2 linked regions of the Thalassoglobus sp. JC818 genome follow. The protein of the gene in region 2 binds, or shares a complex with, the protein of the main gene of each other region. Links are inferred from orthologs where the notes say so. Each region holds a gene or a part of one and is shown on either strand. Other genes may lie near its edges. The genes, in order: uvrA and mfd.

What was found.
Region 1: the proteins of mfd (region 2) and uvrA are in contact, whole or in part, in a crystal structure (PDB 4DFC), measured with the Escherichia coli proteins. The link is inferred for Thalassoglobus sp. JC818 from one-to-one orthologs.

Annotation. Positions count from the first base shown.
Region 1 is NZ_JBFEFI010000003.1:263,465-268,091, reverse strand. Bases 72-4,388 are described here. They hold uvrA (excinuclease ABC subunit UvrA), read right to left. Parts: upstream 4,025-4,388; coding sequence 272-4,024; downstream 72-271. Other genes in these bases: ispH (4-hydroxy-3-methylbut-2-enyl diphosphate reductase), read right to left, coding at 4,232-4,388; AB1L42_RS08950 (ParB/RepB/Spo0J family partition protein), read left to right, coding at 72-234. In the rest of the region: more of AB1L42_RS08950, read left to right, coding at 1-71; more of ispH, read right to left, coding at 4,389-4,627. UniProt on the Escherichia coli protein: The UvrABC repair system catalyzes the recognition and processing of DNA lesions. UvrA is an ATPase and a DNA-binding protein. A damage recognition complex composed of 2 UvrA and 2 UvrB subunits scans DNA for abnormalities.
Region 2 is NZ_JBFEFI010000006.1:263,716-267,807, forward strand. Bases 53-3,834 are described here. They hold mfd (transcription-repair coupling factor), read right to left. Parts: upstream 3,508-3,834; coding sequence 253-3,507; downstream 53-252. In the rest of the region: AB1L42_RS17050 (peptidyl-prolyl cis-trans isomerase), read right to left, coding at 1-48; AB1L42_RS17060 (NAD(P)-dependent oxidoreductase), read left to right, coding at 3,858-4,092. UniProt on the Escherichia coli protein: Couples transcription and DNA repair by recognizing RNA polymerase (RNAP) stalled at DNA lesions. Mediates ATP-dependent release of RNAP and its truncated transcript from the DNA, and recruitment of nucleotide excision repair machinery to the damaged site.

The sequences.
Region 1 (4,627 bases), on a different replicon or contig from region 2:
GAAGAAGCTCAAGCTGAGTCAAGCGAAGGCGAACAGGCAACGATTCCAATCTCGAACGGCGAGGCAGAACGCACGAATCACATGAACTCCCTCGAAGCGCAGCTTCGCGATCTGCTGGGAGTCAAAGTTTCGATCAAGCTGAAGGGTAAAGACTCCGGAACGATTCAGATTCCGTTCTCTTCAACACAAGAGTTCGAACGTCTCCTCAAAACAATGAGACGCAGCGCCGCCTGACTTATCGCCGATCCCCGATCAACTCCGGTTGATCGGGTCACTTGCCTGCATCGCAACTAGGGCAAGAGTAGTTCAGGGAGAGCCGTTCGGTCAGCCACTCTTCTTCGGCATGATCTCGGTCGACGTGAATCACGTGAATGACTCCGCGACCGAGATCGAGAGCTGTCTCGATCGAGTCGGCGATTCGGCCTCGCGCTTCCGGGTCGACTTTGACGCGATCGACAATGGCTTCGACGAGGTAATTCCGTCGATGATCAATCTGCGGAACATTCTCGACTTCGTAAGTTGTCCCGTTGATCCGCACCCGCAGATATCCCTGCGTCCCAAGTCGATCCCACAGCTTCGAATACGACTGACCGACTGGAACCTGCATCGGTGCTGCGAGGTAAAGTCTTGTCCCATCGGGATTGGAAAGAATCTTCTCGACGATCTCATCGGTCGTCTGACGAGTCACCGGTGAACCACACTCGGGACAATACATGTCTCCAAGTCTTGCGAAGAGAACACGCAGGTAGTCATAGATTTCCGTGACGGTTCCGACGGTCGAACGCGGAGTCGCTCCGACTGTTTTCTGCTCGATGGCAATTGACGGGGAGAGCCCGGAGATGTTGTCAAGTTTCGGTTTGGGCATCTGACCGAGAAACTGACGGGCATACGCCGACAACGATTCCACGTATCGTCGCTGCCCTTCGGCATACAGAGTGTCCATCGCGAGAGACGTTTTTCCCGAACCGCTCGGCCCGCAGAAGACGCTCATTTGATCGCGGGGGATGGTGATGTCGACCGATTGCAGATTGTGTTGAGCTGCTCCACGAATGCTGATTTGATCGATGGACTTTCCGTTCGCTCGGCGAGCAGCTGACGTCGAAGCCTTCTTGCGGGCTGACTTCGTGGACTTTCTTTTCGGTTTCAGAATCGGCTTGAGTGCCGCACCTGTGAACGAATTTCGACAGTTCGCGACTTCTTCCGGAGTGCCAACAGCGATGACTTCACCTCCACCTTGCCCCCCTTCAGGACCGAGGTCGATGATCCAGTCCGCTGTCTTGATCACATCCAGATTGTGCTCGATCACGAGAACCGAATTCCCCTGTTCGACGAATCCATGCAGCACTTCCAGGACCCGTTTCACATCTTCAAAGTGGAGCCCGGTCGTCGGTTCATCGAGGAGGTAGAGCGTTTTTCCGGTAGAACGTTTTCCGAGTTCTCGCGCGAGTTTGATTCGCTGAGCTTCTCCACCTGACAGCGTGGGCGAAGGTTGCCCGAGTTTCATGTAATCGAGTCCGACATCGTGAAGCGTCTGCAGCAACCGAAAGATCTTCGGATGGTTTTTGAAGTGTTCGATGGCCTCTTGAACATCCATCTCGAGCACGTCGGCAATCGACTTGTCTCGATACTTAACCTCGAGAGTTTCGTGATTGAATCGATGCCCTTCGCACACCGTACACGGAACCCAGATGTCCGCGAGGAAGTCCATTTCGAGTTTTGTTGCGCCATGTCCTTCGCAAGCTTCGCACCGGCCATCTGCCACATTGAAGCTGAATCGCCCTGGCTGATAACCTCGGAGTTTCGACTGCGGAAGTTGCGCGTACAACGTGCGAATCTGATCAAGCAGTTTGACGTATGTCGCTGGGTTCGATCGCGGAGTCCGGCCGATCGGAGATTGATCGATATCAATCGCTTTGTCGAGATGCTCAAGGCCTTTGATGGAATCGTGAGCACCGGGCTGACCGAGGCCTTTATTCAGCTCAGAGTTCAAAACTTCCCAGAGGATGTTATTGCACAACGAGCTCTTGCCTGAGCCACTGACACCGGTCACGCACACGAACATTCCCAACGGAATTTCGACATCAACGTTCTTGAGATTGTTCTGGCGTGCTCCGCTAATCTTGAGTGAGTTCTTGGTTCGCGGTCTGCGTTCTTTCGGAACCTCGATCTTCTTTCGTCCGGAGAGGTACGCTCCAGTCAGACTCCCATCGTGACTCATCACTTCATCGGTCGTGCCGGTAACGATGATCTCGCCGCCTCGCACACCCGGTCCCGGACCGAAGTCAACAATGTGGTCGGCCGCCATCATCGTCTCTTCGTCGTGCTCGACGACAACAACTGTATTCCCCTGATCACGCAAATCGAGAAGACTTCCGAGCAGCATTTCGTTGTCGCGGGGATGCAGCCCGATCGATGGCTCGTCGAGGATGTAGAGAACTCCGACCAAGCCTGATCCGATTTGGCCCGCCAGCCGGATGCGCTGTGATTCTCCTCCTGACAGTGTCGGGGCCGTTCGATCGAGTGTCAGATATCCCAAGCCGCACTTCTGAAGAAAGACGAGTCGACCACGAATCTCCTTCAAAGCCTCTTCGGCGATCATTGCTCCCGTTGCGTCAAGTTCAAGCTCGGTGAAGAACTGGCAGGCGTCATCGATTGGGAGTGCACACACTCCGGGAAGCGATTGGGTCTCCGGGATCTCGGAACTGGAAACTGAGGTTGAGCGAATAAGGACGTTTCTAGCTTGCGGGTTGAGACGTTGCCCCTCGCAAGATCGGCAATTGACGACCTGCATGTACTTTTCGAGTTGTCGTCGCCGCATCGGATTCTTGGCTTTGCGGTACTCCTCAAGCAGCTCAGGAATGTATCCGTTCCAGGTCCCGCCATGCTTCCATGTTCCGCCCGAATGTCGCCACGAGAACGTGATGTGCCGGGCTCCCATTCCGTGCAGAAAGAACTGCTGAGCCTGAGCCGGAACGTCGCTCCATTTCGTTTTCAGAAAGGAGCCTTTGGGGAGATCGCAGTCTTCCTCAATAGCGGAAGCCACCCCCTGAAAGATGTGCCGTTTCCATCGACCAATTTTCTTCGAACCCTTCATGAGATCTAGAGCGCCCCTAAGAATCGGCTTGTCGGGCTGCGAGATCAAAAGGTCCAAGTCGAAATCATGCCGCACCCCGAGGCCGGTGCAGTCAGGGCACATTCCAAGCGGGCTGTTAAAGCTGAACAACTGCGGTGAAGGAGGTTCGTAGCTGACCCCACACGCAGCACAGGCATACTTTGCGGAATAGAGTTTCTCTGGAATGTCGCAGTCAGAAGGTGCAACGATCAACATTCCATCGCTGAGCTTGATCGCCGATTCAATCGCTTCCGAAAGTCGAGTTCGCTGAACTTTCGATGCGATGAGGCGATCGACAACGATCTCGATCGTGTGCTTGAAATTCTTCTTGAGCTTCAGATCGTCAGACAGATTGACAACTTCTCCATCGACGCGTGCTCGCAAAAACCCCTGCTTCAGCAAGTCAGCGAACAGGTCTTTGAACTCTCCCTTCTGCTGCTGAACGATGGGAGCGAGAATCAGAAACTTAGTGCCGTCCGGAAGAAAGAGAATGCGTTCGAGAATCTGGTCGGTCGTTTGAGCACTGATCGGTTCGCCGCACTGAGTACAGACGCCCTGACCGACCCGGGCGAACAGAACGCGAAGATAATCATAGATCTCTGTGATCGTTCCGACCGTGCTTCGCGGATTCCGCGAAGTCACTTTCTGCTGAATCGAAATCGACGGAGCCAGCCCGCTGATGGTATCGACGTCCGGTTTTGGCATTTGGCCCAGAAACTGCCGCGCGTACGTCGAGAGAGACTCGACATACCGACGTTGACCTTCTGCATAAAGCGTGTCAAAAGCGAGCGAACTCTTTCCGGAACCGGACACGCCCGTCATGCAGATCAATTGATTTCGCGGAAGTGTCAGCGAAACGTCTCGCAGGTTGTGCTCACGGGCCCCGCGAATTTCAATGTCTGCCGCCGGCATGCGATTGTCAGTCCTTTAAGAATTGATCCTGAAACCGAAAAAATGTTCGGTTCCGGAAAGTATAGGCAGACGCACCGGCGAGGAAAGTGATCGATCAAAGCTCGCTGCGAGCGAGATCAGCACTTCCAAGACAACTCCCAAGCGACAGTCAAGAGCTTCTCATAGATCAACAGGAGCCAACAACGAACGAATTCGAAAATTGAGACACTAAATCATCGACTGAAGTCGTCGAAGCTCTTTAGGAAGCTGGAAGGTGACGCTCTCTTCGCGAGTCGTAATTTCCTCGACTTCCGCACCGTAGTTGTCGACCAGATAGGTCAAACAATCCTGGACCACAACCTCTGGAGCACTCGCTCCGGCGGTGATCAGCACGTTTTCGACTCCTTCAAACCATTCCGCTCGCAATTCGGCTTTTCCATCGATCAGATGAGAAGGCGTTCCCTCGGCCAGCCCGATTTCCATCAATCGGCGGCTGTTGGAGCTGTTCTGACTTCCCAGCACGATGACAAGATCGACCTGCTCGACAAGCTGTCGCACAGCATGTTGTCGATTCGTTGTCGCATAGCAGATGTCTTCTTTGGGTGGAGACTCGATGCTCGGGTA
Region 2 (4,092 bases):
GCAACCAAAGACTGAAACAACCGCCAGGATGATGAGGATTCGGGACATGGGCCAAACTTGTCGTACATCTGATTCACTGAATCGCATGTGACTGAGCGTGAGGTCACAACGAACGGTGAAACCAGACTCTGCTTGGCTTCGGAGTTTTGCGGGCTGTGTAGGGGGAGCCAGAAAAATCCGAAACCGTGAATTCACTGGGGAAAAACCCGGTTGGCGGAGGAGAGGGACTGGCTTATATCCCGGCTTTGAGAATTAACGCAACACGGATTTTAGAAACTCGACTAAATCTACCCCCTGAAGGCCCTTTTTCGGCAAGACAAGGTACGCATTCTGCCGGTCGACGATCCTCAGCTTCTTTTTCAACCGTCCTGCCAGAGTGTGAATTCGCTGCGTATCAGAGTAGCTCAAGACTGCGAACCGGTCCTCTTCAAGGCGAATCTGATCGACGCCCCATTGATAGGCGTACAACTCAAGTTCTTTCATACTAATGAATTGCGTGCCTTCGTCGGGAATTGGCCCGAATCTGTCGCGAATTTCGTCGGTCACTTCCTGCAGTTCTTTGAGCGTCGCCACTGACGAAAGTTTCCGATACACGTCGATCTTGTGTCGTCCGGGGGGAATATAGGAACTGGGCAAGTACGCAGTCACTGGAATGTCGAGATTGACATGCGGACTCTCTCGCTCCGGAAGATCTTTCAGTCGACGCACTGAGTTCTCGAGCAACTGACAATACAACTCGTAACCGACCGTCGAGATGTGCCCGCTCTGCTCAGTCCCCAGAATGTTGCCTGCCCCGCGAATTTCGAGATCCCGCATCGAGATCTTGAAGCCCGCTCCCAACTCGCTGAATTCTTCGATCGCCTTGAGTCGCCGGGCTGCGACGGTCGAAAGCGTTTTGCCTTCGCCTACGAGTAGGTAGCAATAAGCCCGATGTTTGTCTCGTCCGACGCGTCCCCGCAACTGATGTAAGTCCGCCAGCCCGTAGTTCTCCGCCTGATGAATGAACATCGTATTGGCCGTCGGAATATCGAGCCCGCTTTCGATGATTGTCGTCGCAACGAGGATATCTGCTTTGCCGTTGACGAACTTGACCATGTTCTCTTCAAGCTCTTCCGGACCCATCTGACCGTGAGCAATCACAATTTCCGCTTCGGGAATAATCTGCTGCAATCGGTCCGCGATCTTGCGGATGTCGTACACGCGATTGTGGACGAAATAGACTTGCCCGCCGCGATTGAATTCTCGCATCACTGCTGAACGAATCAGATCGCCATCCCAACGACAGATTCGAGTTTCGATCGGCAGACGTTCTTGCGGAGGAGTCGTCAAATTCGAGATGTCTCGAATCCCCAACAGCGATAGATGCAGCGTTCGCGGAATGGGTGTCGCACTCAACGTCAGCACGTCCACGTTCAAGCGCAGTTGCTTCAACATCTCCTTGGCAGCCACACCAAAACGCTGCTCTTCATCGACAATCAACAGCCCGAGGTTTCGGAACTGGACATCCTGCTGAACAATGCGATGCGTTCCAATGACGATATCTACGCAGCCTTCCTGAAGTTTCTTCAGAAGTTTTCGCTGCTCGCCTTTGGTCTTGAATCGAGATAGAACATCGATCTGAATCGGAAAATCAGCCATTCGAGAGACGAATGACCGATAGTGTTGCTGCGCCAAAACGGTCGTCGGGACAAGCACCGCCACCTGCCGACCAGCATCGACCATCTTGAAGGCCGCCCGCATCGCGACTTCAGTCTTGCCGAAACCAACGTCACCGCAGATGAGGCGATCCATCGGTTTCAAGTCCATCAAGTCGCGTTTGATGTCGTCAATTGCCAGCGATTGATCGTTGGTTTCAACGAACGGAAATGACGTATCAAACTCCTGCTGCCAGCGGGAATCAGGAGGGCACGCCATTCCTGTCAACATCGCTCGCTGAGCTTGCAGCTTCAACATGTCCGAAGCCATGTCGGACACGGCATCGGCGACCTTCTTTTTGTTCTTCGCCCAGGTCGAACCTCCAATCTTCGAAAGCCTTGGCGCACCTTTCGACGCACCGATGTATTTCTGTACGAGATGAATCAACGTGACGGGCACGAAAATCCGCACTCCATCCCGGAATTCAATAATCAGATGCTCTTCCTGTTCGCCTTCCTGATCGAGAAGTTTCATCCCAAGATAGCGACCGATGCCATGTGTCAGATGGACAACCAGATCACCCTCGTTGAGATCGAGAAAACTGTCGATCGCACGACTGGCAATCCGTTTGTTTTTCGACTTCGCCGGTGCCCGCACATGCACACGGTTAAAGAGTTCGTTGTCACTGAGGACGACCGTATTCGCGAAGACGAGTCGGTACCCTTGAGTGACCGCTCCGATGCAAAGCCGTACACGCTTGAAGAGTTCCGCATCCTCTTCTTGAATCAACTCAGAAAGACGTTGCCGCTCACCTTCGTTGTGGCATGCAATGAGAACCTGTTCTTCAGCCCCGACAACTGTGGCGAGCTCTTGAATGACCTCATTCTTCGGCCCGGAAAATCGCTCCGTCGACTCAATCTGTAAGTGACTGGTAATCTCAAAACTGGCTTCGGAGAGTGCCGCGACAGACACCGTCGGCTTTTCCGTACACTTCGCCAAAGTGGCATCGACGCTGTAGAGCCCACGCGGATTCTCAAGCCGCTGAAGGTACTTCTTACCTTCGTCGACCAGATCGGTAAGTTCCGAGATCATGATCCAGCTGTTGTCTGGCAACGAATCCAGAAAACTCGCTGTGCCCAACGGCTCGGAAGCGGTCTCATCAGCTGGGGCAACCGCGACGAGCCTCGATTCTTTCAGGTCTTGAACCTTGCGCTGGGTTTCAACGTCGAAGAGTCGCAAGGAGTCAATCTCGTCGCCGAACAACTCCATGCGAATCGGGTCGATGGCATCCGGGGGAAAAAGATCAATAATCCCCCCGTGGACCGCGAATTCCCCCGGCTTTTCGATGGCGGGGACGCGCTCGAAACCTCGATCGACAAGCCATTTCAGAAGCTCGTCTGAGTCAATTGTCTCCCCGATTTTCAACAACCGGGTCGATGACTCCCGCTCAGAACGTGCTGGGACAGGTTGCAACAGCGCCGGAAGCGTCGTAACGATGATCTTCGGACAGGCTCCGGATTCCATCGATTGAAGAACTCGCAGCCTCGCTCCAAACACCGAATCCGAGACCGAGTGTTCCTTTGGAAGTGCTTCCCATGCTGGAAAGATCACCGGCGAATCTTCGAGAAAGGAAGCCACATCGAGTGCGTGGTCTTCGACTTCGCTGATTCGCGGAAGCACAATAACGAGCGGTCCCGGGGCAGATTGAGCAATCGCAGCAGCCACCAGTGCGCACGATGATCCCCACGCACCGTCGATTGTCCCGCTCGAGCCGCGTCGGAGTGCATCGACGACAGCTTGGAACGAATCAACGACACTCAGCGTTTGAACAAGATCCGGCAACTCCCGGATTTCATGCTTTTGGCCGGGCATCTTTCGACCAGAACTGTAGCAATGGCGTCAAATTTAATCCAATCTTGATGCTCAAGAAACATGCAGGAAAATTGACAGCGAGAAGCAAGAAGCCTGCGATTTTCCCACAACATCGATCACGCAAAAAAACTTGTCAAATCAACTTCGAGCCTCGCTATTTTGGCTTTCTGAACACCTCTTTTACAAGAACTTGCAAGCATCCAATTCCATGGTGTGAAGTTGAGTCTTCTCTGCTGTAACCTGAACAACAGAGACCATGAACTTGAGTTGGCGGTTCTCGATCAAAGAACACACTGACAGCTTAAAGACCGATCACAAACGAGTCGGGCGAATTGAAATCGGAGAAATCAATGCAAGTCGGAGTCACCGGAGCAACAGGATTTATCGGGCGGTATCTGGTTCATGAGTTGGTTGAGGCTGGGCACACCTGTCTCTGCTGGTCTCGGCCGTCGAGCGATCGCGGAGGATTCGAAGAGATTGCCGACTCAATCACCTGGATGGACGGTTCGCTGGGAGATGGACAGGAACGAGCGTTTGTCTCTGAATGCGATGCGATCGCACATGCCGCTCTGTTTCACCCGAGCG